One region of the Halomonas sp. IOP_6 genome, then DNA from elsewhere that is predicted to be linked to it. Evidence: predicted binding sites of a transcription regulator. Region 1 holds the regulator's gene; each other region holds the start of a gene.
What was found. The regulator FNR, encoded in region 1, switches genes on or off when oxygen is low (the NO sensors DNR and NnrR bind a similar motif). The targets are predictions, from matches to a motif close to TTGATNTANATCAA.

Region 1 (7,660 bases):
GTTTATTTCGACTCGGTCGCCATGTTTACCTTCTTCTTGCTATTTGGCCGCTATGTAGAAGGTAGGGCCAGGCGGCGCAGCGGCCACAGTGGCAATGCGCTGAGCGGCGTTTTGCCGGTGTCCGCTATTCGCCTTGAAGCTGATGGCAGTGAACGCATTCTGCCTGCCAGTGAACTTAAAGAAGGCGACCGCGTGCTCATCAAGCCCGGTCATGGCGTTCCCGCTGACGGCATTATCGAAGACGGCGAATCCAGCCTTGATGAGTCGATGCTGACCGGTGAGTATTTGCCAGTGACTCGACGGGTAGGCGAAAGCGTGGTGGGTGGCAGCCAAAACATGGAAAACCCGCTCACCATAAAGGTAACCCATGCTGGCAATAGCGCCAGAGTGGCCGGTATTGTCGATTTAACCGATCGCGCCTTTGCAAGTCGCCCACGACTTGCCCAGATGGCGGCGCGTATGGCGCACCTGTTTGTATTACGACTGCTGATCGTTACCGCGTGTGTCACCGTAGCATGGTGGTTTATTGATCCATCTCGCGTGCTATGGGTACTACTCTCGGTATTAGTAGTCACTTGCCCTTGTGCACTGGCGCTGGCCACCCCCACTGCGCTGACAGCAGGGCATGGCCAATTGCGCCAGCGAGGCGTACTAATTACACGTGCTGACGCGATCGAATCACTCTCCAACGTCACCCGCGTGATCTTTGATAAGACCGGTACGCTGACCCGCGGCGAAATGCAGCTGACCCAAACGCATCCTATTGACCAACAGCATCTCGCCCACAGCGATACGACGCTCAGTGAAGAGCATGCCCAAGCCATCGCGGCGGCGCTAGAGGCACACTCTGAACACCCCATTGCCAGAGCTTTTCGCCCATTTAGAGATGCCACTCTGCAGGCACGCAACATCAAAAGTGTGACTGGAAGCGGGCTAGAAGGCACTTTAAACGGCGCAACATGGCGATTAGGCAAACCTGATTTTGCGACGACAACCGCGCTGCCTCCACCAGGCACCGGCCAGTGGCTTTTACTCAGTGAAAACAGCGCACCACGTGCCTGGTTCAAGCTACACGATGGCATTCGTGAAGATGCGGCTCAAACCGTTGCCGCACTTCAAGCCCGCGGATTGGAAGTAGAACTACTTTCTGGTGACACGCAAGAAGCGGTAGAGAGCTTGGCAGAACAGCTCAATATTACCACGTGGCACGCTGGCAAATCGCCTGAGGGCAAGCTGGCACGACTACGTGAGTTACAAGCCAGCGGTGAGCGTGTCGTGATGATCGGTGACGGTATCAATGATGTGCCGGTATTAGCTGGCGCTGACGTTGCCATTGCTATGAATGGCGCCACAGACCTCGCCCGTACCCGCGCCGACGCGATATTGCTCAGTCCACGCCTAATGCGTATTTTTGAGGCGATTGATATTTCCTGCGCCACACGCCGAATTATGCGCCAAAATATGATGTGGTCGGTTTGCTACAACTTTTCGGCACTGCCTTTAGCAGCAATGGGGTTAATCCCCCCCTGGCTCGCTGCGATTGGCATGTCGCTAAGTTCCCTGATTGTGGTAGGTAACGCGCTGCGTCTCACTCGCTGGCGTACGCCGCCCGCCCCTCAGATTGCCCTATCAACACCGGTGACGGCATGACGATTTTATACTTACTGATACCCCTTTCACTCACTCTTCTGGGCCTCGCGGTGTGGGCGTTTTTCTGGGCCGTGAAACACGACCAGTTTGACGATTTGGAAGGCCCAGCCCACCGCATTCTATTCGACGATGATGAGAATGACCTGACTCCCGAGCAGCGTGCCGCACGTAAAAAAAGCGGCTCTTCTTCTCAAGATAACCAAGAGCCGCCCGCATGAATCCGACGGGACTTGATTTACCGCCCCTGCTAGCCGCGTTTGTATTTGGCTTAATGGGCGGCGCCCACTGTATCGGCATGTGTGGCGGCATTATGAGCGCGCTGACCTTTGCCGTACCGCCTAGCATGCGACACCCTGCCCGCATGGGTGGGCTGCTGATTAGCTATAACGCCGGACGCATTCTCAGCTATATGGTGGCGGGTGCCATTGTTGCTGCACTTGGCACACTTATCTCACTTTCTCCGTCTGCACGTGTTGCATTGCAGGCTTTCGCCGCATTGATGCTCATCTTAATGGCGCTCTATATCGCCAACTGGTGGAAAGGACTGCTGAAAGTAGAAGCGGTGGGAAGGCACCTTTGGCGATATATTGAGCCAGTGGGAAGACGCCTGATGCCTGTCGTGCGACTTCCTCAAGCCTTCGCCCTAGGGACACTGTGGGGCTGGCTACCCTGTGGGCTGGTTTACTCCATGCTAGCCTGGAGCTTAGCGATTGCAGACCCACTCGATGGCGCGCTTCTAATGGGGGCTTTTGGCCTGGGTACACTCCCTGCTCTGCTGGCAACAGGACTTGCAGCACAGCAGTTAAGCCATTTAATTCGCCACCCTGCCACTCGCAGCGTCGCCGCACTGTCGATTATAAGTTTCGCCCTTTGGCAGCTATGGACGCTTATTCCTCTAACAGCGCATTAGTCAGACCCTCCTATAGTTTGATATAGCTCAACGCATTCCAAGTGACACCGACGTAGCATGCCGAGAGAACACTGAGCGACGGCGCTCAGTCACTCCTTTTGTTTACTTCTCACTTCGGAGCGCTCGCCATGCCCGTTCATGCCACTGCTGCCTTCTCACCTACCAACACTGATGTGTCTGGGGCTAATGCCTGGAATGAAACGCTGCTGCGTCGCTATGACAAAAGTGGCCCACGTTACACGTCCTACCCGACAGCTCTAGCGTTTCATGAGCAGTTTAGTGCCGATGACTTTACTCAGGCGCTAGCGCGCAGTAACGAGAGCCACCGCCCGCTATCACTGTATGTACATGTACCCTTTTGTCGAAGAATTTGCTTCTACTGCGCTTGCAATAAAATCGCAACGAAGAATACCGCCCTTGCAGAACCTTACCTTTCTCGGCTAGATCGAGAAATGGTGCTCACTGCCCGCCATTTAGACATTTCACGCCCGGTGCAACAGTTACACTGGGGTGGTGGTACGCCCACATTTCTAACCTTGGCACAGATGGGGGACCTAATTGACCGCCTAGATGCCCGTTTTGGTTTATCTAGCTCAGCCGATCGCGATTACGCTATTGAAATAGATCCTCGTGAAGCAGATGTATTTACGTTGCGCCATCTACAGTCTCTCGGCTTTAATCGACTAAGCCTTGGCGTGCAGGATTTAAATCCGCAGGTACAAAAAGCCATCAACCGAGTACAACCCCGGGTACTCACCGAAACGTTGATGGAAGAAGCACACCGTCTTGGTTTTCGCTCACTCAATCTTGATTTAATTTATGGGCTGCCATTTCAAACCGAAAAAAGCTTTGCTGAGACGCTAAGTCAAGTCATCGAACTCAACCCTGCACGGCTGTCCGTATTTAATTATGCGCACATGCCCACCCGCTTTGCGCCACAACGACGCATTAACGAAACGGACCTCCCCAGCGCTGATGAAAAGCTGGCTATTTTGCATACCACCATAGAAATGCTGACTAACGCAGGCTATGTGCATATTGGCATGGATCACTTTGCACGACCTGACGATAGCCTAGCGATTGCACAGCGCAACGGCACCTTACAACGCAATTTCCAGGGCTACTCTAGCCATGCACAGTGCGATTTAGTTGGCTTAGGCGTATCCGCTATATCACGGGTTGACGACGTTTACGCACAAAACCCGACTCAGCTTGACCAATATGAAGCAGCCTTAGATCAAGGTAAGCTGGCAACCGTCAAAGGATTAAGGTTAAATAAGGACGACCTAATACGAAGAGACGTGATTGAACGGCTAATGTGCGACATGCACATTGATCTAGCGGCAGTTGGAAAGCGTTGGCACATCGATGCTAATGACTATTTCTCCACCGCAATTGAGCAATTGAAGACAGCTGAGCAAGACGGCTTAATCACTCGCCATCAGCAAGTTATTAGCGCCACCCCCACTGGACGGCTACTGATTCGCCATTTGGCGATGGCCTTTGATGCTCGCCTAGCTGATCAGCCTACTCAGCGCTACTCTAAGATTGTATAAGCTTCTTGAGACGTCTTGCCTCTGGGCCTATGATGGCTAACGAGAAAGGGAGAATGATATGCCACACCCCGCCAGCCAACGACGCTCACTGCTGCAAGAGGCGCGCTGCCAGACCTGTAGCCTAAGCTCGCTGTGTCTACCGCTTGCCTTAGAGCTTGAGGACATGAGCCAGTTTGATGCCATCATTCGCCGCCGCGCACCACTCAAAAAAGGCGAGCCCCTATTTCGTCAGGGTGATCACTTCACTAGTGTGTATGCCGTCCGCTCAGGCAGCCTGAAACAGGTGACCAGCGAAGGGAACGGCAATGATCAGTTGACAAATTTCTACCTTCCCAGCGAACTAGTGGGATTGGACGGAATTGACGAAGAGCACTACCCCGGTAGCGTCATTGCACTGGAAACCACTACGGTGTGTGAAATCCCATTTGACCGTTTGGACCTGCTTTCCGAAGAACTGCCCGAACTACGTGGCCAGCTTTATCGGAGCATGAGCAAAGAATTGCGAGATGACCGGCGTATGATGCGCTTGCTATCGCGCAAAACGGCCGATCAGCGACTAGCCAGCTTTTTAGTCACCCTTTCAGACCGTTTTCGTCGACGTGGATACTCGCCTTATAGCTTCAGACTCTCCATGTCCCGCGCCGACATCGGCAATTACTTAGGCTTGGCGGTAGAAACGGTCAGCCGTATTCTTAGCCGCTTTCAACAGCAAGAGGTGGTGGCTGTTTCCGGTCGCGAGGTTAATATTTTAGATATGCGGCGCCTCATCACGCTAGCTGAAGAGGAAGAACAGTCGGCTAGTCCACGCTAAGCGCCTGAATACGCCCTTCCATCAACGCCGCTTGTTTGGCTTCAAGGCCAGCAAAGTCAAATAAACGGCGGTCTGCTAGCTGGGAAGGCGCTACATTGGTCACCGCTTTAAACATGCTTTCTAGACGTCCTGGGTGTTTTTTATCCCACTCAGCCAACATATCTTTGACAACTTGACGCTGGAGATTGGGCTGAGAGCCACATAAGTTGCAGGGAATAATAGGGAATTCCATTAGTCGAGAAAACTCTCCAATATCAGCCTCTTTGCAGTAGGCAAGGGGGCGAATGACAATATTCTTGCCATCGTCAGATAAAAGTTTGGGAGGCATTGCTTTCAAAGTGCCACCAAAGAACATGTTAAGAAATAACGTTTCTAAAATATCTTCACGATGATGCCCTAGGGCAATTTTCGTTGCCCCAATTTCCTCGGCAAACCCATAGAGCGAGCCACGTCTTAGTCGTGAGCAGAGCGCGCAGGTCGTTTTTCCTTCTGGGGTTTTCTCTTTCACCACCGAGTAGGTGTCACGCTCTAGAATGTGGTATTCAACACCCACTTTATCTAGGTACTGGGGCAGCACATGCTCCGGGAAGCCTGGCTGTTTTTGATCCATATTGACAGCGACCAGAGAGAAGTTAACAGGCGCGTTGCGCTGCAGGTTAAGCAGTATCTCCAGCATCGTATAGCTATCTTTGCCGCCAGACAGGCACACCATCACCTTGTCACCTTCACCAATCATTTGATAATCAATGATGGCGTTGCCAACCTCTCGCCGTAAGCGCTTTTGTAGCTTATTAAATTCACGCTTTTGTTTAGCGGCGTGATGCTCGGATGGTGTCTGTGCGCTATTAACAGCAGGGCTGTCAACAGAAACAGTATCAGGCGCTGCGGGGTCAAAATAGTTAGGTTGTAGCATGGTGTAGGCACTGCCGATGGTAGAAGAAGCAGCGGGCATTCTAACAAGACTCACCACGTCCACCCAAGATAAACCCGTGGATTCATCCCATGAGGGTAGTAACGACTACCCTTGCTGGGCGATCTCGCGCTGCAAACGCAGATATAAAAGCGCGCTTGCGGTTGCATCCCCCAGCACTCCCATCCATTGAAGAGCGGGTATTTGCCAACGAGCGAGCGCTTCGGTTAGGCGGCCGCTCGTCTCACACTGTGGATGTAAGCGACGCAGCTGACGATAGTGTAGCTTTCCAACATCGACCTGGGCATTGGGCAAACCAAATCCCAACCCGGCTTTAAACAAAAGATTTAGGTGTTCCACCGAGCGGCCTAACTGCCAACCAATTAGCGGCCGATTACCGATGAATTCAGCTAGCGCCCCAAGATGCTCAGCGTTAGGCGCCAGCACCGTGTCCGTCGCATACAGCTGATGATGTCGCCGCAATGCAGGGGCGTTGTTGTTTTGCTCTTCTGCCAGGGTAGCCACCCAGGCTCGGCTGGTCTGCACTCTCCCTGGGCTTAAGACAACAGCAGCGACGCTGACCACCGGCGCTTGGCCTGGGCTAACCTGGCAGGCAAGCGCCACCATTTCTTCCCCCATGTAGGGCTGAAACAGCCATGCGTAGGGGGAATCTGCCCAACGTCGACGGTCGCTTTCGCGCTGCATTAATGTACGCAGCGAGCCACTGAGCAGTGACATATGCCGGTCTAACAAGCGCATTCCGCTCACGAATACTCCAAATGATAACGATGGGAGAGCCGCTGCTTAAAATCTTTTACGATATGCAGCGCCTCACGCAACAGGTCACGCTCAAGGGACGAGAGTTCTTGCACCACAACACGGTTACTACGCTGCTGAGTCGACGCTTCTGCTGTCTGCAACTGCTGCTTTAAACGTAGTTCGGTAAACAGCGCCAGCGCCTCGCCCAGGTCGTCAGCAAAACGGCGATCAAGACGACCATCTTCTGCTAAAGCGTCCAGGCGATCTAAGGTGGAAGTGGCATTAATGCGTCGCTCGAGGGCCATTGTGCGCACCCCATGAACAATAGGGAAAATACCGCCTTTTTTAATATCGATCCCATGCTGAGGCTTTTTTAAGGAGCCAAATAGCGTTAGCGGTGTTGAGAAACGCAGCGCAGCACGCGCAAAGTAAGACAGCAATAGCTCATCCCGTGAGCAGCGTTCAAACAGCTCTGCACGCACGCTGTCTAGCAATTGCGGATTACCAGCCACACCATGGGCATCCAGCAAAATCGCCAGCTTCATTAGGCTGTCGCCATCTCTTGCACTCACCCATTTAGCAATGTTGTTTTTCCATTGCGACACAGTGCCAACCCATTCAGGATTAGACACCATGATATTACCTGGGCATGGTGGGTAGCCGAGCTGAATCAGCGTTTGGGTAAGCACATTCATGTCTTCGGCAAGCGAAGGCCATTGGCTGTCATCGGCTAAAATCAGGCCATTATCTTGATCTGTTTTAAGAATTTGTTCACCGCGCCCTTCGCTCCCCATCACCATTAGGCAACTTTGGGAGTGATACTGCTCAGGAATAACAAATGACCACGCTTTATTGATAATTCGGCCATTCAACGCGGCCAGTAGGTCCATGGCAAAACGTAGCTTGACCCCTTGCGCCATAAGCGCATTCACCAATTCTGGCGTGCGTTGACTGGCAGCCGCCAATGCTTCTAAGCTATTCGCCTGTTCTACCTGCAGACTAACGACATAGCTACGGCTCGAAAAATAGCTAAGGACATCCGTTAGCTCCACCACCCCTTTCAG
Region 2 (7,660 bases), 350 kb from region 1:
CCACTTCGGCTTGTGATTTTTGTCGCCACGCACGATGTCGAAGTTATTTGAGCTAAAGCACAATCGCACAAGAAGAGGCTCTCCCGACTTTCTTTTGAAGATCACAGGTGGATTGGCTTTGCGCCAAATCTCTGCGAGCCTTGCATCCTTTCCCTGCATTGATCCTCCTGCGTCGGTCTAACGCCGTTGTAACCGGTTGATAAAACGCGCAGCGGTTTGGCAATCCGCGTTGACAACCTTGTTAGGGCTTTTTGGAGAAGAGTGAAGAAACCTTTTCCATCACAGAGTTTGTTAATTGCTGTTCAGTCCTAGCCTTCTCAATCTCTACTGTTGTTTGGCCTTTATTAAGAATGTGATTTCTTTCAGTTTTTGATAGCTGCTCAATGGCGCAAGCAACCCCATCTGAAGAATCATTTGCCAACGCTAAAGCCACAGCTAGATGCTTGGATTCAATATTTGTTATTTCATTTTGAAAGTACTTTATCTCAGCCAAGGTGTCTTTATACAAACGTAGGAAAAAGTAGGCAAAAATTTCTATAAAGGCAACCAGTGATAGCCTTGGTACAAAATTTTCTATGAAATCAATTGGCTCTTCGAATGAAATGGGAGATGTAAGAACAAACATACCCAAGAGCGCCAAACCTATAATGGTTGTAACAATTCCTATGGCCAAATTTAGGTTACTCCTTTTAGTTAAAGAAAAGAGCTCCTCACGAAGCCTACTAACGGTATTTTCAAAATTAGACTCAACCATTGATGAGCGCTGTTTGGCGCTTAACTCTTCAGAGATTTGTTTTTTTATTGAATCAAGAACATCTTCAGCGGTTGTTTTTGTTAAGCTTTCTTTGAGGTGGAGAACAATCTCTTGTCGTTGTTCATCATTCAGATGTGAAAGTTCATTTTTTATGCTATGAACTTCATTTTTAAGCGAGTTAACCAAATTGATAAGGTCTTTAGGTCGGCTATCGCTATATTTCTGTGCTTCTCTTAACTCTTCCTTTAGATACTCTACCTCCTTTCTAGTTAGAGAGGACTCTACTCGTCCCTTTTGGAGGAATCTAGTTATAAATAAGACAGCAATTATGGAAGCAATGCTTACCGTCATTCCAATTATAATTTCTAGACTCATCTTATCATTTCCCTAAATTACGCTCAGATGCCCTAACACCTCGTTAAGAGGCAAAAAATTGTTGGCTAAAATTAGCGACGAAGGAGCAAAAGCCAACTGTTTTTTGCCCTTTTAAACGACTTGTTAGCCATTTACTGCTGCTCTCTCTTCTCCATAAATACTGAAAATGACATTTTTAGAGATTGGATCTATTGTATACACCGTGCCTCGGCGAGGCTGTGAGAATAAAGTAGTATCCGCATATTTTTTAAATACGTAGTAGTTATCATAATACTTTGTATTACCATGGTAATTAAAAGTGGTTTTGATATCATCTTGTTTTAGGAACTCAATAAAACATTTTACTTCTCCTGGCTGAAGACCAGTAAAAAAACGTTTTGCTGCACTATATTTTAAATCATCAAATTCACCCCAAACCATTGTAGTTAATAATTCATTTGCTGTGTTAGTTAAGGAGGCTGATTCGGACCTTTCACCAACAGCAGGAGTGTAGATAATATTCATACTCTTTAACGTAAACAAAGGTGCTCCCTTAGGGATGCTTATATGATTCTGCCTTTTAAGCTCTTGGATTACATAAAGTTGAAATATATCTAATTTTCTAAAATTAGCTAACATTTTTTCTTTAGCTTGAGTTTCAGCTATTTTTTCTTGCTCTAGCTTTAATACTGCTTCAGCTTCCTTGTTTTTTAAATCCTTTTTATTATTTAAAACATCTAAAGCCGCTCCAATAACCGCATAAACTAACCGAATACTGGTAACAAAAACTAAACCTTGAAGCACCGCTTCAGAAACATGGTTCAATGTAATTAAATCCAATTTTATTAAAGCAAGAACTAAATTAGACACTATAAAAATAGCCAAATTTAAGCGTGTATCTTTTAATTTACTAAGTAATTCTAGAACTTCTTTAGAGCCTTGCATGAATGCATAATCCTTTAAATGGCTAACAGTGTATTAGACGGCGCACTCTATGATTGAATGAACGTGCCGGCACTTTTTCCCGGCAAATGCCGCCTGCCAGATTCTCCCAAACCTATGATTCTTAAAAACATTTATTTTAATTAGGCAATATATCCAAAATTCGCGCGCCTGCTGCATTTCCCGACATAGCCGCTCAGTTCCTTATAAAAAACCACCCTGCCCGCAATAGCTTCCATGCCTTCAATCGGCTGCTCATAGCTCCAAGCGACATCCTGACTTTCACCCAACGAAAAATACATCGTATGCCCTTTAAACGGGCAATACGTGGTGGTTTCTGAAACGGTGAGTAAGTCCATCCGCACGTCTTCACGTGGGAAGTAGTGGCGTAGCGGGTAGTCACGTTCGCGGAGTTCAAGCGTATTGGTGGAGTCGGCGATTAACGTGCCATCAACATGCGCCTGCACGCGTTGGCTAATAGGGTGAAGCTCAATGCGTGGGGGATTTGGCATTAGGTTGTTCCCTGCGGCGTTGTTCGCTCTAATGCTTCGATCCTAGCAGTTAAATTATATTTAGCCTACTTTGAGCACTTAGTTTTTAGTCGATATTGGTCACTTCATGACCTAGGTCATTCATCACTTCCACGCTGACGCCCAGCCTACTCCTCCGGCGGGGAAAGGTGGGCATCGGTCAAGGTACGTGGCCGGTACTCACACGTGGTATCGGCCCAACGCTTCCATACACTCTCATCGACTGAAATATTCACCGCAGGCAGCCCCTGCATGCCCTGCGCATACTGCCGGTAAAATCGGCCGTCGCCCTTGTATCTAAGACGTGCATACTTGGCGTAGAGCCCGTTTAAAAAATCAGCAAACGAATCTTTCGGTGCCATTTTCCAAGCATCCTCTGCAACATTGAAAGGGGCCACTTTTAGGCCTGCCTGCTGCGCTTTGGTTAACATCCAGCTCAACGGTATGTCGGCCAGTGTGTCGTCAGCGCCATAACCGCCGCCGACATTGGCGTGGGCGCCGATAAACCAGCGCTGTTCTACGTTGCGATTGCCTGTTTTCTGTTTGCCATCCTTGCTCGTCCAGAGCGATACGTTATACGCCGACCTGTGTTCGTCCAGCGCGGCCGCTTGATAGGCATGATCGACAATGCTGGAAAGCTCGGTATCGTGCCAATCGTATTTGCTTTTGAACAGGTTGGTTCCGGGCACGCCTAGTGCGCCAACGGTATCCCACACACCAATGAAATGAACCCTGGGCTGGCGACTGAAGCGCTCCTTGAACTCTGTGCATACCTCAGAATCGGGATGACAATCACGGTCTCGATAAATACGTTCGGCCTTATCGAGCAGCCCTGGCGTAACGACATGCACTAGCCCGCATTTACGAATCATCCCCACCAGGCTTCTGGCGGTGTAGGCACCGCGGCTGAATCCCAATATCCAGATTTCATCGCCTTCACTGTAATGCCTTGCCAGCCAGTCATAGCCTTCCCGTAGGTTTTTGCTCAGCCCATAACCGAAGGCTCCGCCAAAAAAGCGCTGAAATTTGGATGTCCCTACGCCGGGGTCGTAATAGAACCGCTGCCTGATACCGTCATCGTCATCATGGAGCAGCCGGGTAATACGATAAACACTGGTTTGATCTTCAGGGTCGTTCCAGGTGCCATCGAATAGCAGAATCAATTTTTGTTTTGCCATGGTGCCCCCATGATGATGCACGCCTTTGAACAGTACTCATGATCACTAAATGAGGGGCAGACGATGCGCTCTTGGCCAACGCGTACCTGCGACCTCCACATTATTTAATGAAGGTTAGTCGACAATTCATCCCGTCACCTGTTGATAGTCAACTCGAAGCAGCGCCCCCGATGCGGGCGCTCTTGCTGTCTGGCTTTTGGATAAACCAAGCCATGCCGAAGTAACGAAGAGGTGTTGGTCTGTAGCATCAAAGGCACAGCTGGTTGGGCGTGGAACGGGGAGCGCTGTGTTTATACCTCAAGGTGGAAAGCATCAGCTTCTATCGGATGCGGAGACGTCATTTCAGAGCATCGACACATTTGATGCCGCCCCTGCGCTATGCCACGGAGCTGCGGATGCGTCTTGCCAGTCAATGGCTAACCCACGAAAGAGTGTCTATCGATGTTCTACTTGCTGTGCTTGTTATGGATTGTCATCATGCTCAAAACTCCCATTTTTTAGATAGTTAACAACTTGAGCGATGACTCTATCGTTCTTCATCATAAAAGGATGCGTAACAGGCATTTCGATATGGTCATTCATGCCGTCTAGTTTCGTGCTTTCTATCGAGACCTTTCCATCATCTGTGCCCGGTATCAGCGAGGACAGTATCCAATTGATGCTGCTTGTCCCGGCAATAATACCCACGTCGAAGTTAGCCTTACCTAGGGTACTGGGAATGCTTAACTCATCTGTTCCAAGCTGCATACCTGCATCACCGTTGATGAAGTGGAAGCCAGGGACATCCCGGAGTTCATCGACGACTTCGCTGCCTTGGTTTGGAGGGCCAAGCATCACTACACGGTTTAAGTTGGCTATATCATGCCTGCTCAGATACTGCCTTACCAAAATTCCGCCAAGGGAATGAGTCACAAAATTGACTTTTTCGCCCTTTGGGCACTTTTCAAGGGCAGGTCTTATCGCTATTTCTGCAAGCTGCTCAATTGAGTATTCCCTTGATGGATACCCTTCATTAATAGGCAAGAAGCCTTCTTCTTTCAGCGCATTCTCTAGTGGCTCCATTGAGCCATGTGTTCGTGCTAAGCCGTGGAGGAGAATCACGCATGACGCTTGGACACTGTTGGAGAAAACCAGCAAGAAAGCTAACAATATAAACTTCATACGTAATATCCATGATGCGCGCTATAAATGGCGCGAGAAACTAGCGTCCGGCGGCCGTAGGGAGCAAATTTAACTTCCTGGTTAGGTATTTACTACTAACCTTGGCCAAATTTGCAGCCACCGCTTAGTCGTCAATCGCTCATTGAAACCCTGTGGCTTTGGCCTTTTGGAATTCATAGTTACAGTATAATTAAACAGAGAGTCGAAACCAAAAGGTGACATTAGTATAACGTCTCCAGAGTTGTCCAAAGCAGCTCCGAGCGCCGTTTCGACTTCAACCCAATAGCTCATAGCATCTGAAGTTGGCTTGTAGGGTCTATCGTAGTTCCGCTTATGCATTCGCGCCTGGTTTTTAACCGACCATGGGAAATCCAAGACGCTCGCGATCAGCTGCTCAAGCTGTCGTCCCTATCCCACTTCAGGGATCAGATTATTCGGGCTGTAGACTTGCCGATTGATGGCTTTTAACTCATTCATTCGGGTATGAGCTTATTGAGTCACATTATCCACTATCTCGACGGTGCCACCCTCCTCGCCTGGCGGCGAGTTGGCAGCTTGCTTCGCGAAGCCATGCCGACGGCAGAGCTCTTTGATGGGGAGCCCCGCTTCGAAGCCAATGATCTGTTCTTCGTTGAAACGCTTCTTCCTGTCCAATCTCCTTACGCATAGGATCGGACTCTAAAGTGTAGCGCTACTCAAGTGGTCTTTTGCATGGATTAGCGCGAGTTTGCGAGCATCTTAATTGATTGTATGAGATGCAAGGTAGACACGGTCTCTACCTTCTTGCTTGGCTTTGTACATAGCCTCATCAGCACGAGCAAGTAAGCTTTCAAGAGACTCTCCATTTTCCAACATGGCGACCCCAACACTTATACTTAGGGTAGTCGACGCTCCGCTGCCAAAATCGACAGGCGCAACCGCTAAACGCTTTCTCAGTTTATTACCCAACTCCTGGCTGGCTTCCAAGTTTGCACCAGGTAGGAAAAAGACAAATTCTTCTCCCCCCATGCGGCCACAAAAATCGGTTTTGCGCTTTACCTCTGACGCCAAACGAGCAAATTCGGTCAAGGCTAGATCACCTGCAGCATGCCCCCATTTATCATTAATGCTCTTGAAATGATCAATATCTATCGAAAGAACACTGAGACTATTACCAAACCGTGATGATTGATCTACTAGTTCATTCAGGCGCTCCATTGTTGCGCGCCGATTTGGCAACCCAGTTAATCCATCAACACTAGCCAAGCGTTTCATTTCCTCCTCAGACTGCTTCTTATATAGGAGATAACTAACAGTATCTGAGAGCAATGTAATAAGAATATGGTCATCCTTGCAAAATGGCTCAACCGGAGAAGGGCTAGAAAAATTAATAGTTCCATATAGTTGACCAGACAATCTTATCGGAGCTCCAATATACGACTCCAGTTTGAAGTTTGCGTAGCATGGATGATTTTGTATTTTACTTTTCGCCACGAAATGAAAACCGACCGACTTACCCGCACTCAACGTGTGAACACAATAAGTTCCCGATAAATCAAACGTTGTTAATGGTTCCAGCTCTCCTTTGAGATCAACGCAGTAGTCGATGGTGTATTGGCTTCCCACAATACGAGAAACAATAGCTTTTTCGAGACCAAAGTGGTCCAGGCCAACCCGAAGCAATAGTTCTATTTTATTACTATGGCTCAGCGCGACATCTGAAGTTATATTGTGGATCTTTTGTAGAGTATCCAAAGACTGATCTGTTGAGCGAGCTGGACGAACAATGCCAATAAACCCGGCTACTTTCCCATCCTTAGCCCGCATAACTGCCCCCGTCGTCAGGCCAAAAAACTGTTCTCCATCCGAGCGACGATAGGCAACTCTGTAGTTCTCCGCAGCTATTTTGCTAGAAGTATTAAAGCGTCTCCGACCTTGTTCGGAAAAATCGTTTTCATCGGCGTAAAGTATTTTTGTCTCTTCACCATACAGCTCGTTCTTTGAGTATCCAAACAGCCGCTCTGTCGCAGAATTCACATAAACAATACGCCGACTTGCGTCGGTAATGACAACAGCTTCTTCAAAAGCGTCGAATACTTCGGTGAATAGTGATGGTGAAATCGAATTTACGTCGCCGTCATCAACCAAAGCTTTAGTCGTTTCTCCTAGCTTATCGTCTTTCATAGACACACCTTTCATGAAACCATGTGACTTTATCCAGCAATAGTTGACACTGTTTTAAGCAATCATTCGGGCTTCGAAGGCCTATGGGCTAATCATGCCCCGTTAGCACAGTGCCGCCGTTGTTTGTTGTACTCTACGATGTACTCAAACACCTGACACCTCATATCGCATCGCATTTTAAATGGCTCCCCATGGATCGCCGTTCCACAATCCCTTTTATGGTCTGTTCTTAAGTGTTGAGTCTGACCTCCATGATGGCTCTCTAGGTGAGTGAAGGTGACTCAGGCTTTTTTGACAAATTGGGCGGTGACCATCATATCGCCAGCGCCATCGACCTTGCAGTCGAGCTGGTGGTCTTTGCCTTCCTTAAGCCGCTTGATCACGGCCTTGGTGCCAATCTTAAGCACGATTGAGCTGCCTTTGACCTTGAGGTCTTTGATAAGCGTTACCTTATCGCCTTCAGCAAGCAAGGTGCCATTGGCATCTTTCACCGTGACGGTGTCTTCCGCTTCAACCTCGGAAGGGTTCCATTCGTGGGCGCACTCTGGGCAGATGAACAGGCTTTGATCCTGGTAGAC
Region 3 (7,660 bases), on a different contig from region 1:
GCACGTCATCACCTAGTCGAAAACCACACAGCGCTAAGTACAGCCAGTAGCCTCCCATTGCTAATGCAACACAGAGGTAGCCCGTACCCGCTTGACTGGCTAGCACCAAGGCAAGCGACGCGGGAATAAACGCGACGATGTAGCCCAGGATGTGGTGTTTTGCCCGTTTGATACCATGCACCACCGGCAGCACTGGAATCGATGCCCGGCGATAATCCGCATAGCGAAAAATCGCAATGGCATACGAATGCGGCATCTGCCAAAGGCAGAAGATGACCAGTAGCATGAAAGCACCGCTATCAAACTGCCCCGTCACCGCACAATAACCAACAACCGGCGGCATCGCTCCAGAAAGGCTGCCCACCAACGTGCCGTATTCAGAGTGCCGCTTCATATAAAGGCTGTACACCCCAACGTAAACGCCCCAGCCTATCACCGCTAATGCCACGGTTAAGCCGTTGGTGCCCAGCGCCAAACACACCACGCCCGCTACCCCAAGCAGCGCCGAAACGCCTAATGCCTGAGTAATAGAGATACGTCCTTTGGCCAGAGGGCGATGGCGCGTACGCGCCATCAAAGCATCAATATCACGGTCAATAACGTTATTACAGGCGCAGCCAGACGCAATGACCAGTGCAATACCCAACATGACCGTACTAAACGTGACCCAATCAAAGGTACCGTGGGCGGCTAAAAAATAACCGCCTAAGGTCGCAATGAGATTGCCGCCAATAATGCCTGGCTTTGTTAGCGCGAGCAGGTCACGCCAACGGCTAGGCACCACCGTTAACCGATCATCATGTTGAGATGCAGATGCTGCATGATCCATAAAGAGCCCCCTACCACCAAGACAAGTATCGTCAGCGTGAAAACGAAAGACATCACGTTCCACCCTTCGTCGGCTTTGGTGTTCATATGCATAAACATGACCAGCTGAACCAAAATCTGCAGCACGGCTGTTACTGCGATAACGACCACCGTTGTGGCGATGCTTAGTGCACCGCTCATAACGACCGCGAATGGAATCACGGTTAGCACTAAAGATAGCAGAAGCCCAGTCACATACGATTTAACGCTGCCATGGGAAGAAGTTGAATTAGATGAAGAATGGCTCATCTCACAGCACTCCCATTAAATAAACGAACGAGAAAACACAGATCCAGACGATATCCAAAAAGTGCCAGAATAGGCTTAGGCACAGAATTCTGGGGCGAGTCATCGGTGTTAGCCCTTTGGTAGAAAGCTGCACCAACATGACGAGAATCCATACCAAACCAACGGTCACGTGCAGCCCGTGAGTGCCCACCAGGGTGAAAAACGACGAGAGAAACGCACTCTGATCGGGTCCATACCCTTGATGAATCAAGTGCTGGAACTCATAAACTTCCATGCCAACAAACGCCGCGCCCAGCAGGAAAGTTATCGCTAACCACGCCTTTACCTGGCCAATGCGCTCAGCATTCATAGCCAACACGCCCATGCCGAAAGTAAAGCTACTAAATAGCAGCAAGAAGGTTTCGACTAGTACGAAAGGCAGCTCGAAAATATCTGCCGCCGTCGGGCCGCCCGCCGTGCCCTTCATGAGCACGGCGTAGGTAGCAAACAGTGACCCGAAGATCACCAGATCGCTCATTAGATAGACCCAAAAGCCAAATACTTTGGTGCCGCTGGCATCATGGTGTTCATGGGGCTCAGACGTTGCGCCATGATGTAGAGTATCGGTAGCCATTACGCTCGCGCCTCCGCATAGTTTGTCTGCTTACTATCAGTTGAGTCACTGGCGGGCGGTGCGGTTTTGCGCTGCTGGTGCTCACGCTCAATCCGCTCCACTTCTGCGGCGGGTACGTAGTAGTCGATATCATCGTTGAAAACACGCGCTAGGAAGCTGATGACTACGCCAAGCGCGCCCACCGCGGCTAGCCACCAGATGTGCCATACCAGTGCAAAACCAAGTACCAGGGCAAACAAGCTGATAATCGGCCCTGCCACGGTATTACGAGGCATGTGGATATCGGTATAAGGCGCTTCATCCAACTGCTCATTGCTACGCTGTTTTTGCGACCAGAAACTGTCGATATCGCCAACTTCAGGCAAACGGGCAAAGTTGTAGAACGGTGCAGGTGAGGAAGTTGACCACTCCAATGTACGGCCATCCCATGGGTCGCCAGTCACATCGGCATTCAGCTTGCGATCACGAATGCTCACCCAGAACTGAATAATGGTGCAGGCAATGCCCATCATGATGATGACGGCACCTACCCAGGCCAGGATCATCCACGACTGCCACTCTGGGTTGGCATAGGACTGCATGCGGCGCACCGCACCAAAGAAGCTCAACACATAGAGCGGCATAAAGGCGACATAGAAGCCAATAAACCAACACCAGAATGAACGCTTGCCCCACTTCTCGCTAAGCGTGAAACCGAATGCTTTGGGGAACCAGTACGTTAAGCCCGCCATCATGCCAAACACCACGCCACCAATAATCACGTTGTGGAAGTGGGCAATCACGAACAGGCTGTTATGCAGTACAAAGTTGGCAGCGGGTAGCGCCAGCATCACGCCGGTCATACCGCCTAAGGTGAAAGTAATAATAAAGCCTAAGGTCCATAGCACCGGCGAGGTCAGTTCCAGGCTGCCGCGGAAGATAGTGAACAGCCAGTTGAATACTTTCACCCCGGTAGGAATGGCAATAATCATCGTCATAATGCCGAAGAAGGCGTTGACGTTAGCGCCAGCCCCCATGGTGAAGAAGTGGTGCAACCAGACAATAAACGACAGCAGCGTGATCGCCACTGTGGCCCATACCATGGTGGTGTAACCAAACAAACGCTTGCGCGCGAAGGTCGCGATCACTTCAGAGAACACGCCAAAGGCTGGCAGGATCAGGATGTACACTTCCGGATGGCCCCAGGCCCAGATGAGGTTGACGTACATCATCATGTTGCCGCCAAAATCATTGGTGAAGAAGTGCATGCCGAAGTAGCGGTCTAGGGTTAACAGCGCGATAGTCGCGGTAAGAATCGGGAAAGAGGCAATAATCAGGACGTTGGCACAAAGCGATGTCCAGGTAAAAATAGGCATGCGAAACATAGTCATGCCTTTGGTGCGCATTTTCAGGATCGTGACAAAGAAATTAATCCCAGTGAGCGTCGTGCCTATGCCGGATATTTGTAACGCCCATATCCAATAATCGACCCCCACACCAGGGCTAAACTCTATCCCCGAAAGCGGCGCGTAAGCGAGCCAACCCGTTTTGGCGAACTCTCCTACTACTAGGGAAATATTAACCAGAATCGCGGACACCGCGAACAGCCAAAAACTCAGGTTATTCAGGAAAGGAAAAGCAACGTCGCGTGCGCCAATTTGCAGCGGCACCACCAGATTCATCAAGCCGATGACCATGGGCATCGCAACGAAAAAGATCATAATCACGCCATGGGCGGTAAAAATCTGATCATAGTGTTCAGGAGGGAGATAACCCGCGGCCCCACCAGCAGCCATAGCCAACTGGGTACGCATCATAATGGCATCGGCAAAGCCGCGTAGCAGCATCACCAAGGCAACCACAAAATACATAATACCGAGCTTTTTGTGGTCAACGGAGGTAAACCACTCGTTCCACAGCCAGCCCCACTTTCGGTAATAAGTTAATGCGCCGATAAGCGCAGCACCGCCAATCGCCATCATGGCGGCAACGATCATAATGATCGGTTCGTGATACGGAATCGACTCTAACGTCAGTTTTCCAAACATGCTTAACCCCCCGCTTCAACGCTTGTGGGATGGCCGCTCATCGCGTGATCCTCACTAGCATGCTGATTGGTAACGTGGCCAAACGCGGCCTGATGATGGGTAGCGCCTGCGCTTTCTAGCTCGCCAGACTCGCCGTGGCTATCGTCAACATCACTGACGGCTTCGTGGTTAACATGGTCGCCATGACCACCGTGCCCACTGCCACCGGTATGAAAGCTGGTCAGAATCGACGTATAGAGCGCCGGAGATATCTCAGAGAAGTACTCGACCGGGTGGTATTCACTCGGTTTGGCTAAATCGCTATAACGGTCGGGATAGGTCAGGGTTTCATTGGAAGCCCGCACGTTTTCAACCCACGCCTCAAATTCTTCTGGGGTGGTAACGTGAGCATCGAAGGTCATTCCTGAGAAGCCAGCACCGCTGTAATTAGTGGAACGGCCTGGATAAACGCCGACGTCGTCTGCAATGAGATGAACATCGTTATCCATACCCGCCATGGCATAAATTTGGCTGCCTAAGCGCGGAATAAAGAACGCATTCATCACCGAGCCAGAACTGACTCGAAAACGCACCGGCGTATCCACAGGAAAGGCAAGCTCGTTGACACTGGCAATGCCTTGCTCGGGGTAGATGAACAGCCATTTCCAGTCCAGCGCTACCACTTGGATTTCCATTGCGGCGGTATCGCTTTCGATGGGCTTATGGGGATCTAAACTATGGGAGGTTTTCCAGGTAAGAAACGCTAAGACAGCGATGATTAAACAGGGCACTGTCCATACCGCGACTTCAATCGCATTAGAGTGCGCCCAGTCGGGTAGGTATTTAGCAACATTGCGATTGCTGCGCCGATAACGCCAACCAAACAGCAGCGTCATCACTATCACCGGAATCACTACAATTAGCATCAGCCCAAATGAGGTCAGTATTAGCGAGCGTTGCTCAACGCCAATCTGCCCTTTGGGATCCAACAATGCAGAACTGCAGCCCGTTAACAACAGGCACAACATGACGAGCACGAATGTGCCTCGCCTGCGCCAGAGGGTATGTCGTTGCATGGTGTGATCTCGTCAGAGAGTTGTCCAAAACAGCTCGCTATTTGACCAGCTGAATAGCCAGCTAAATAGCTCGCTAACTAACACCCCATACTTTTCCCAGAACAGTGAGGTACGTATGCGTTGCTCCGGGAAAAATATGCGCTACCGAAGGGATTGGCAGCGAGTCATAGCCAGCACACGCCAAGCGCGCATAAACTAAGACTAAAGTATTTTCTATTGATCTGGATCAATCAGAAAGAGACGCTTTGCCGCACCCTGAATGCTTCAGAATATGTTAGGTGACGGTCACGCTAAGCGATGCCTGGGGAAGGCAATCTTGTAATTTAGGTGCATGCTCATCGTCGGTTACGACAATATCAAAATCGGATAACGCGGCAAAATAGGCTGGGCGAACTAAGCCAAATTTGCTGGCATCAACAATCAACAGGCGCTGCATAGCCGTCGCAATGGCAGCCTGTTTTGGCGCCACCTCATGAAAATGAAAACAACTAACCCCACGTTCGCAGTCCACTCCCGCGGCAGAGATCAGTGCTTTATTAATGCCTAAACGCTCAATCGCAGCACGCATACCATCACTACCAAACGATTGTGATGAGGCATAAAACAGCCCCCCTAGCAGCACTAACCGCACATTAGGCAACGCGGCCACTGAGTTAGCCACGTTAAGGGCATACGTCACCACAGTCAGCTCGCGGAAATGGCTAAGCTGGCTAAGCAACGGAATCAGTGTTGAACCGCAGTCAATGAATAGCGTATCGCCGTCTTCGATAAAGCTGGCAACTCGCTGACAGAGGCGATGCTTAATCTGATAATGGCTGGCCTGTTGCTCAGTCAAGTCATAAACCGGCGTTACACCAGGATAGTTTGCCATGACCAACCGACCGCCCAACAAGCTAATCACCGAAGGCTGCGTAGTAACGTCCCGACGGATCGTCATTTCAGAAACACCGCACAGCTCAGCAGCATCGCGCAAATGCAATGTCCCCCCGCTGGCAAGCGCTTCTTGCAACATTGCCAAACGCTGAGCGCTTCGGTCATTCATGGCAAACCTCTCCTTTAATCCCAAGTTCAGGCGTTATTTGTTATCAGCGGTTAGTGGGTATCCAAAGCCTATGCTGAGCCAGCCCTCATTATATTTCCACTGTCAGACGCTGCTCTTCGACTATTTGAGAGTCATATCACATATACAGAGCGTTGATGGGGTAATACTTGCAAATCAACGTTAAAAAAATAACACTCAATGTTATAATTTTAACATCAACGCCAGCCCACACGACTCATAACAACCCTGTTGAGGCTTCCATGACTGCTCAAAACCCTTCTCGCTCTTCTTTCGTCACGCTTGGCGCTGGCGTTTTATTGGCTAGCTCTGCGCTGGTTACGCCTGCGTTAGCCAACGACACCCCCGCGTCACCAACGACGCCCCTTTGGTCGTTTGCCAACGTTTCGGTGAACTACTTGGATTGGTCTAACGGTACTGAAGCGCGTACCGCTAGTAACGCAGCAAAAAGCGACTTCACGTTTGTCGAAATCGAAGGCGGCGTAGGTTACAGCTGGGGCGAATTCTACGGTTTCTTCGATTTCGAGAACCCAACCAACGACCAGTTTGACGAATCAAGCGGTGGTAAAGACAACTTTCGTACCGCAGGCAAAATCACTTCGCATATTTATTTAGGCGACAGCCCGCTATCGATCTACGCGCACCTGTACGACTTCCGCGATTATGGTTTCAACGCTCGCGAGCAGGATCAAATTCTCGGCCTTGGCTACCGCACGACGTTCGGCAACGGCCTATGGTTCAAACCGTTTATTGGCGCAGCACGTGTACAGAGCGACGGCTACACTGGCATGAACGGCTTTATGGCGGGTTGGGTAGCAGGTTATGACTTCTCAGCACTCAACCAGAACTTCAGTGTCACTAACTGGCATGAACAAACCTTTGGCCGTGACGACGAGTACCTGGAACAAAACTACGTGGGCGGTAAAGCGGGCAGCGTGGGCACCAACGGCGCGCTTAGCTTGTGGTGGCATCCTTCTGAGCTGATTACCACCGGCGTGCAGTATCGCTACTCAGATAATAAGCTGGGTACCCCGAACGCTTACCAAAATGCGATGATTTACTCAGTAAAATTAAACTTACTGTAATCGCTTCACTTCACACGCTCGGAAGGTACCCACATGACTCTCATCATGAGCTTGGTAGGCATGGTTACGCTGGTAACCATCGCACTTATCTTCTCTTACGACCGTAAATCAATTCGGCTGCGCACCGTGCTTGGCGCGTTTGCCATCCAGGCGGGTATTGGTGCATTTGTACTTTATGTGCCCTTTGGCCAAGCAGTCCTGCAAGCCATTTCGTCCGGCGTTAGCCAAGTACTGGTCTACGCCAATGACGGCATTGGCTTTCTGTTTGGCGGCTTAGCCGATGTCGATAACGTCGGCTTTGTTTTTGCCATAAAAGTACTGCCAGTGATTATCTTTTTTTCGTCACTCATCGCGGTACTTTACTACATAGGCATTATGCAGTGGGTCATTCGGATTTTAGGCGGCGCGCTGCAAAAAGCACTCGGCACTTCTCGCACCGAATCGCTTTCTGCCACGGCAAATATCTTTGTTGGCCAAACCGAAGCGCCGCTGGTGGTACGTCCGTTTATCGCTCGCATGACGCCTTCTCAGCTATTTGCAGTGATGTGCGGTGGCCTGGCATCGGTGGCTGGTTCGGTACTGGCGGGCTACGCCGCCTTGGGTATTCCGATGGAATACTTGGTCGCCGCTTCCTTTATGGCGGCACCGGGTGGCCTGCTGTTTGCCAAGCTGATCATGCCTGAAACCCAAGACGCAACCGATAG
Region 4 (7,660 bases), on a different contig from region 1:
CAGAAGCATTACCCGCTGTCACGCTGCCGCCGTCGCGGAAGGGCGTGGGAAGCTTGGCGAGCTGCTCTGCGGTCGTATTGGCGCGCGGGTGCTCATCGGTATCCACCACCAGCGGGTCTTGTTTGCGGCGGGGTATTTCGACCGGAACAATCTCTTCGGCCAAGCGGCCAGCCTCGATAGCGGCGGCGGTACGCTGCTGGCTGCGCAGGGCGAAGGCGTCCTGGTCTTCCCGGGAAATGCCAAATTGTTCAGCCACGTTTTCAGCGGTTTCGGGCATTGAGTCCACGCCAAACTGAGCTTTCATGGCGCGATTGATAAAGCGCCAGCCGATGGTGGTGTCGAAAATATCGGCTTGGCGTGAGAAGGCTTGTTCGGCCTTGCCCATCACGAAGGGTGCCCGGGACATCGACTCCACCCCTCCGGCGATCATCAACCCTGCTTCGCCGGTCTTAATTGTGCGGGCGGCATTGCCTATTGCATCCATACCAGACCCGCAAAGCCGGTTAATGGTGGTGCCGGGCACCTCGACCGGCAGCCCGGCCAGCAGCGCGGACATGCGCGCCACGTTACGGTTATCTTCACCCGCCTGGTTGGCGCAGCCGTAAAAGATATCGTCAATCAGCGACCAATCGACGCCTGGATTGCGTTCCATCAGGGTGCGCATGGGAATGGCCCCCAGGTCATCGGCACGCATACCCGAAAGCGCGCCGCCGTAGCGACCTATTGGGGTGCGAATGGCATCAATAATCAGCGCGTCTTTCATTGGGTATCTCCAGCAGCAGTATTTTCTGCGTCAGTATCTTCCAAGCGGCGTACGCTGCCGCGAATTTTGTAGGAACGCCCGCGGAACAAGGCAACGGTATCGCCGTGCTGATTGCGCAGCGTGATGTCATAAATGCCGGTGCGCCCACGGCGGCTGCGCTCTTCGGCGGTGGCGGTCAGTTCGTCACCTAGCTGGCCAGGGCCGAGATAGTCGATGCTGCAGCCTGAGGCTACCGTGGCCTCATCGTAGCTGTTGCAGGCAAACGCAAAGGCGGAATCGGCCAGGGCAAACAGAAACCCGCCATGGCAGTTGCCGTGACCCTGCACCATATCCTGGCGCACGGTCATGGTCAGTTCTGCAAAGCCGGGGGCGACACGGGTAATGCGCATGCCCAACCCTTGGCTGGCATGGTCACGGGCAAACATTGCCTCGGCACAGGCTTCCGCCAGCTGCTGTGGGGTCAGTTGGGAATCACTCATGAAAGCTTTCCTCGCTCAGGGCGTTGCGACGCAGCAGGAACGAGCTGCGATAACGCTCTTCGCCGTAACTCTGCTGTAGATGCATAAGGGTGCGGTGAACGAAGGGCAGGCCCAGTGAATCTACCCAGGCCAAGGGGCCGCGGGGATAGTTGACGCCAGCCTGCATGGCCAGGTCGCCATCCTTGGCACTGCAGACACCCTGCAGTACGGCATCGGCAGCTTCATTGGCGAGCATGGCTACGGTGCGCAGTACCACCAGTCCCGGGGTGTCGGTTAGCCAGGCCACGTCCATTCCCATGTGCTGGAAGAATGCCGTTGCTAGTTGGCGGGCCTCGGGCGATGCCGTGTGACTGGCAGCAAGCGCGATGGCGCTAGCGTTGCGGTAGTCCAGGCATAGATCGAACAGTACCAGAGCATCGAGCCCTTCATTGACCGCACGTTCAGCGGCGCAACGACCGTCGCTGAGGGCCAGTACCAGGTCGCCTAGGTATAGGCGAGGGGAACCGTCTTGCTGTAGCGATTCGCGGTACACCACGTCGAGCCCAGCTTCTTGAGCGCGTTCCAGCAGTGGCGCGATCACACCAGGGTCGCCCTGTACGACAAGTGCTGGCAATTCCGCGTTTGCTGGTGCTGCAAAGGTAGGCTGTGGCTTAGCAGCGCTTTCAGCGTAGTCAAAGAAGCCCTTGCCAGACTTACGTCCCAGGCGCCCGGCTTCCACCAACGCTTGCTGTACTAAGGAGGGCTCGAAACGAGTATCGCCGTAGTAAGCGTCAAACACCGAGCGGGTCACCGCGTAGTTAACGTCATGACCGATCAGATCCATCAGCTCGAAAGGCCCCATGCGGAACCCACCAGCTTGACGCAGCAATGCATCGATAGTGGCGGCATCGCTGGCACCTTCCTGCAGCAGGCGTAGGCCTTCGGCATAAAATGGCCGTGCCACGCGATTAACAATGAACCCAGGAGTGGAGCTGGCGTGCACCGCGACCTTGCCCCAGGCAACGGCGGTGTCATAAAGGGTGTCGGCAACCTCGGTGGTGGTGGCTAGGCCAGACACCACTTCCACCAGTTTCATGACCGGTGCGGGGTTAAAGAAGTGCAGCCCCGCCATGCGCTCAGGACGCTCAAGATTCGCAGCAATAGAAGTGATCGATAGTGACGAAGTGTTGCTGGCGAGCAAGGTGTCCGGCGAACACAAAGCTTCTAGCTGGGCGAACACCTGACGTTTGATCTCAAGGTTTTCGACAATAGCTTCGATAACCAAATGACTGTCGGCCAAGGCATCGATAGCATCGGCAGGCTGTAGGCGAGCAATAATGTTATCCACATCCCCTTGGATCATCTTACCCTTGGCAACACGCTTTTCCAGCTGACGGCGAATGTTATCAATGCCCGCTTTGGCAGCGCCGGGTTGATTGTCATGCAGAATGACCGAGTGGCCAGCCTGGGCGGCAACCTGAGCAATGCCGGCACCCATGGCACCTGCGCCAATCACACCAATAACGGCAGACGTGGGAAGGGCTGGCATATCACTCTCCCTTGAAGGTGGGGCGACGTTTCTCGATAAAAGCGCTGACGCCTTCGCGGTAATCTTCCGTGCGTCCGGCAAGGCGCTGCAGGTCGCGTTCCAGGTCGAGCTGCTCGTTGAAACTGTTATCGCTGCTGGCGTGCAGGGCACGTTTGATAAGCGCCAAGCCGCGCGTTGGTTGAGTGGCCAAGTGGCGAGCCATGTTCATGGCTTCTTCCTGAAGCGCCTCATCATCGACGCAGCGCCAGATCATGCCCCACTGTTCGGCAGTCTCGGCGGGCAGCTTGTCGCCAAGCATTGCTAGACCCTTGGCACGCGCCATACCCACCAGATTAGGCAGTGTCCAGGTGCCGCCAGAGTCGGGAATTAATCCAATCTTGCAGAAGGCCTGAATGAAGCTTGCCGAACGAGCAGCCAATACGATGTCGCAGGCCAGGGCGATGTTGGCACCGGCTCCTGCCGCCACACCATTCACCGCACAAATGGTTGGGAACGGCATGTCTTTAAGAGCGCGCAACATAGGGTTGTAGCGTTTTTCAAGCGACTCGCCGAGGTCGGGGGCTTGTTCGCCGGGCGCAACGCTGCGGTCGGAAAGATCCTGGCCAGCGCAGAAGCCGCGGCCGTTACCGGTCAATAACAAAGCGCGAACGCTTGAGTCCTGGCGCACGGCTTTTAGCGCCTTGCGCATCTCGGCATGCATCTCTGTATTGAAGCTGTTCAGGCTGTCGGGGCGGTTTAGCGTAATACAGGCAACGCCATCTTCCACGGTGTACAGCAGGGGCGCTTGGCTCATGGGTAATATCCTTGTGTCAGTGCCCTTGAAAAGTGGCAGGTCGTTTTTCTTGGAAGGCGCGAATGCCCTCTTCGCGGTCGGCGGTGCCCGCCAATAAGGTGAACGCATGGCGTTCAAAGCGCAGGCCAGTGGCTAGGTCGGTATCCATCGCCTTGTGTAACGACTCCCTTGCTAAGCGCACGGCCAGCGGTGCCTTGGCGGCAATGCGCGTTGCAATGGCCATGGCGCGCTCAAGGGTTAATTCGGGCTGGGTAATCTCGCTAATCAGGCCTGCTTCAAGGGCGCGGCGAGCGGAAATTGGCTCGCCAGTCAGCACCATCTGGGTAGCCAGTGATTTACCCACCGCTCTAAGCAGACGCTGGGTACCACCAGCACCGGGCATGATGCCCAGATTGATTTCAGGCTGGCCGAACAGGGCACTTTCACCGGCAATAATGATGTCGGCATGCATGGCTAGCTCACAGCCACCGCCCAAGGCGTAGCCGTTAACGGCAGCAATGATTGGTTTGCGGAAACGCGTAATGGTGGCCCAGTGGTGCTGGCGAGGATCTTCCAGCATGCCGACTAGGTCACGTTCAGCCATTTCATTAATATCCGCACCGGCGGCGAATGCTTTCGCACTTCCGGTGATCACCACGGCGCGAACGTTGTCGTCACTATCGGCGCTGTTCAGGGTGTCGGCGAGTTCGCCAAGCAGCTGGGTATTCAGCGCATTCAGTGCTTCAGGGCGATTCAGCGTGATGCATAAAACGCCTTCCAGGGGCGGAGTTATTTTTAGAGTAGTGGGCATTGTTACCTCAGTTCGGCCTGTGGCGCACAGGATGAATATCTGCCGAGTATAGGTTTATTTTGATACACATCAATATTGTTTGACTGTTTTTAGTGTGTCACTTGTTGGTGTTTTTGATAATTTATGTCTTGTTAACAATGACTTGTATGTATTTATAGCGAGTAAGTGATAGTTATTAGACCATGGTATGAAAGGTGGAAAGTTGGCCCGAAAAGTGATCTTTAGCCCGTATATATCGAGTTTATTGATCGTGGTGGGCTAATTCTTAAGCAAGCGGTGCCAGGGAAAGCGTTTGATGTTTTGTTACGGGAAAGATAGTCTTTGTTCTTATAACGTATCAAAAAAATAAGTGAGTGCAGGAGCGCCCCATGACGCAATCAGCGCAGCAGATGTTTGACCTTCACCGTGACATTCTTGACCAGGCTGTCGGCGCCATCTCTAGCCGTAATTTTTGGACGCCCTACCCAGAAAGTATGCGCAAATACCCCGAAGATGCCGTTAAAGCGGCACCATCGAGATTTGAGTCACTGCTTAATCAACCATTTACGCTGAATAGTGTTGGCAGCACTCACCACGTGGGCGGCGAAGTCTCACCTTATGGTTTTGAACTCGGCATTACTTATAACCAGCCAAGCCCCGACGAGCTGATAGTGGCCATGCAAGTAGCAATGCGTGACTGGCGAGATGCTGGGGCGCAAGCGCGCGTGGGGGTGTGTTTGGAAGTCCTGTCGCGCCTTAATGCCATGAGCCCGGAGATCGCCCAGGCGGTGATGCATACTAGTGGTCAGGGGCCGTTGATGGCGTTTCAGGCAGGTGGGCCGCATGCTCAGGATCGCGGCCTTGAAGCCGTGGCCTATGCCTGGCAAGCGATGGCGCAGATTCCTGCTACCGCACAGTGGGTTAAGCCCCAAGGCAAGCATGATCCCATTGTCATGGATAAGCGTTTTCACATCGTGCCACGTGGTATCTCGTTGGTGGTGGCCTGCTCTACTTTTCCCACCTGGAATACTTATCCTGGCTTGTTTGCCAGTCTGGCGACGGGCAACCCCGTCATTCTTAAGCCGCATCCTGGCGCTATTTTGCCTGTGGCGATGACCGCACGGGTTGTTCAACAGGTACTGGAGGAAGCTGGCTTTGACCCTTGTCTGGTTAGCCTGGTACCCGACACTGTCGATGCGCCGCTGACGAAAACGCTGGCGCTTGACCCTGCGGTAAAGCTGATCGATTTCACTGGCTCCAATACCTTTGGCGATTGGCTAATAGATAACGCCACTCAGGCTCAGGTGTTTGCTGAGAAAGCCGGTGTCAACACGGTCATTATCGACAGCGTGGATAACCTTAAAGCGGTCACGGCGAATCTTGCCTTCTCGCTGAGCCTTTATTCCGGGCAGATGTGCACGACCCCTCAGGCTATTTATGTACCCAAAAACGGTATTGAAACAGCGGATGGCCATTTGAGTTTTGACGACGTGGCGGCAGCGCTTGCGAAGGCTGTACAGGCATTTCTGAGTGACAATGACCGCGCCTGCACGGTGTTAGGTGCCCTGCAGTCAGTAGACACGCAAGCACGGATTGATGCGTGCCGTGGCTTGGGCGAAATAGTCCTGGATAGCGAGTCACGAAAACACGCCCAATACTCTGACGCCCGCATTCACACGCCGCTTATCCTCAAGGTAGATGCAGCACAGAAGGCTACCTATGGTGAGGAACGCTTCGGCCCCATCAGCTTTGTTATCGCGACTGAGAACACCGCGCATAGCATTGAACTGGCCCGTGACGTGATCCGGGAAAAGGGCGCGATAACCCTAGGTGGCTATACGACTGATGAGGCAGTGGCCGAGCAGTTCGAAGAGCTGGCGATGGAAGTGGCGACGCCGCTTTCGTTGAACCTGGATGGGGGGATATTCGTCAACCAGTCGGCTGCTTTCAGTGATTTTCACGCCACAGGCGGTAATCCGGCAGCTAATGCCTCGCTATGTAATCAATCCTTTGTTGCCAGTCGCTTTGTGGTGGTGCAAAGCCGTCGCCACGGCCAACCGAACTAACGGAGAACGTGATGCCTTACTATCGACTTGAAGGGGTGACGCCAGTGGTGGACCCGACCGCTTATGTCCACCCGACCGCGGTGCTCATCGGGGATGTGATTGTTGGCCCCAATTGTTACGTTGGCCCCGGCGCGGTGATGCGCGGTGACTTCGGACGCCTAGTGCTGGAAGAGGGTGCAAACCTTCAAGATACCTGTGTCATGCACGGTTTTCCTGGCTGCGTCACTAAAGTGGAAAAAGATGGCCATATCGGCCACGGTGCGGTTTTGCATGGCTGTGTAATTGGGCGTGATGCCATGGTGGGTATGAACGCCGTGGTGATGGACGGTGCTCATATTGCTGAGCGCTCTATTGTTGCGGCAGCAGCATTCGTCAAGGCAGGCTTCGAGTGTGAGCCACAGTCGCTGGTGATGGGGGCTCCTGCAAAGGTTAAACGACCGCTGAGTGATGAGGAGTTTGCTTGGAAGCAGCAGGGTACTCAAGAGTATCAGCGTTTAGTGACCCGTTGCCGTGACAGCTTGGAACCTTGTGAACCGCTGGCAGAGCTCGATGCTGACCGGCCAACCTTGCTAGCCGGTGATACACAACCTAAGCAGCAGAGCATAGCGTAGCGAGGCGATACTTATAGTATGGCTCGCTACCACCGCGCCCCCTGGCGAGCCATCCCCCACCCAACCACAGGTTGGTAGCCTCAAGTGGTCTTTGTAGTCGCCCCATCCTCCCCCCCTTCCTTCCTGAGCGCCAAGTCTCAAACCTGAGTCGACCGAAACTCCGGGTGCCGTCACGGTCAATGATGATCAAATTTGAAGAGGCAAAGTGTTTCAAGTCCATACGCAACTGTTGCAAGTTGGGGCACCGATTGCTGCCGGTTGATTGAAAATCTAAAAAAACTCAGATAAGTAAATAACTTTAACTACATGAATAAAAAGAAATAGTTGATAGTCGGCGCGGTCAATGCAAGTTGAATGGTACTGGCACACACCTTCTATGTTCGTCCGCGAAGAGAACCGCAGGTGAACATAACGACAACAATAATGCGTGGAGAACCCTCCGTGATGAGACATGCACTTCCTACAGGGCTCTGTAGCCTAGCCCTGCTGCTGCCTACCGGCGCCGTCTTGGCCTCTGCTGGCAGCGAGGCTATCGACAGGCACTGTTCAGCCTGCCATCAGGCCCAAAGTGGCCCCCAGAGCTGGAGTCGCATTAGTGCGCAGCGTAAGACCCCGGAAGGCTGGGACATGACGATCGCGCGCATGCAGACC

Region 2: the regulator FNR is predicted to act here: its motif matches at 2,669-2,682, upstream of K7H08_RS06655 (DUF427 domain-containing protein).
Region 3: the regulator FNR is predicted to act here: its motif matches at 5,028-5,041, upstream of cyoA (ubiquinol oxidase subunit II).
Region 4: the regulator FNR is predicted to act here: its motif matches at 4,413-4,426, upstream of paaF (2,3-dehydroadipyl-CoA hydratase PaaF).

Annotation. Positions count from the first base shown of each region.
Region 1 is NZ_JAIRBO010000003.1:452,139-459,798, forward strand. It holds gene K7H08_RS08270 (heavy metal translocating P-type ATPase) at 1-1,650, shown strand, start outside; gene ccoS (cbb3-type cytochrome oxidase assembly protein CcoS) at 1,647-1,868, shown strand; gene K7H08_RS08280 (sulfite exporter TauE/SafE family protein) at 1,865-2,560, shown strand; gene hemN (oxygen-independent coproporphyrinogen III oxidase) at 2,689-4,116, shown strand; gene fnr (fumarate/nitrate reduction transcriptional regulator Fnr) at 4,175-4,927, shown strand; gene ttcA (tRNA 2-thiocytidine(32) synthetase TtcA) at 4,914-5,879, opposite strand; gene K7H08_RS08300 (DNA polymerase III subunit epsilon) at 5,946-6,596, opposite strand; gene K7H08_RS08305 (putative nucleotidyltransferase substrate binding domain-containing protein) at 6,602-7,660, opposite strand, start outside.
Region 2 is NZ_JAIRBO010000003.1:106,199-113,858, forward strand. It holds gene K7H08_RS06640 (hypothetical protein) at 1-159, opposite strand, end outside; gene K7H08_RS06645 (hypothetical protein) at 242-1,129, opposite strand; gene K7H08_RS06650 (hypothetical protein) at 1,253-2,053, opposite strand; gene K7H08_RS06655 (DUF427 domain-containing protein) at 2,194-2,562, opposite strand; gene K7H08_RS06660 (DUF2235 domain-containing protein) at 2,709-3,758, opposite strand; gene K7H08_RS06665 (esterase/lipase family protein) at 4,221-4,919, opposite strand; gene K7H08_RS06670 (nucleotidyltransferase family protein) at 5,001-5,309, opposite strand; gene K7H08_RS18490 (hypothetical protein) at 5,409-5,573, opposite strand; gene K7H08_RS06680 (bifunctional diguanylate cyclase/phosphodiesterase) at 5,658-7,082, opposite strand; gene K7H08_RS06685 (zinc ribbon domain-containing protein YjdM) at 7,364-7,660, opposite strand, start outside.
Region 3 is NZ_JAIRBO010000002.1:338,138-345,797, reverse strand. It holds gene cyoE (heme o synthase) at 1-829, opposite strand, end outside; gene cyoD (cytochrome o ubiquinol oxidase subunit IV) at 787-1,116, opposite strand; gene cyoC (cytochrome o ubiquinol oxidase subunit III) at 1,118-1,729, opposite strand; gene cyoB (cytochrome o ubiquinol oxidase subunit I) at 1,729-3,756, opposite strand; gene cyoA (ubiquinol oxidase subunit II) at 3,759-4,811, opposite strand; gene K7H08_RS05110 (DeoR/GlpR family DNA-binding transcription regulator) at 5,086-5,853, opposite strand; gene K7H08_RS05105 (outer membrane protein OmpK) at 6,114-6,956, shown strand; gene K7H08_RS05100 (NupC/NupG family nucleoside CNT transporter) at 6,990-7,660, shown strand, end outside.
Region 4 is NZ_JAIRBO010000004.1:439,199-446,858, forward strand. It holds gene pcaF (3-oxoadipyl-CoA thiolase) at 1-763, opposite strand, end outside; gene paaI (hydroxyphenylacetyl-CoA thioesterase PaaI) at 760-1,242, opposite strand; gene paaH (3-hydroxyacyl-CoA dehydrogenase PaaH) at 1,235-2,770, opposite strand; gene paaG (2-(1,2-epoxy-1,2-dihydrophenyl)acetyl-CoA isomerase PaaG) at 2,772-3,563, opposite strand; gene paaF (2,3-dehydroadipyl-CoA hydratase PaaF) at 3,580-4,353, opposite strand; gene paaN (phenylacetic acid degradation protein PaaN) at 4,722-6,398, shown strand; gene paaY (phenylacetic acid degradation protein PaaY) at 6,410-7,009, shown strand; gene peaA (quinohemoprotein amine dehydrogenase subunit alpha) at 7,454-7,660, shown strand, end outside.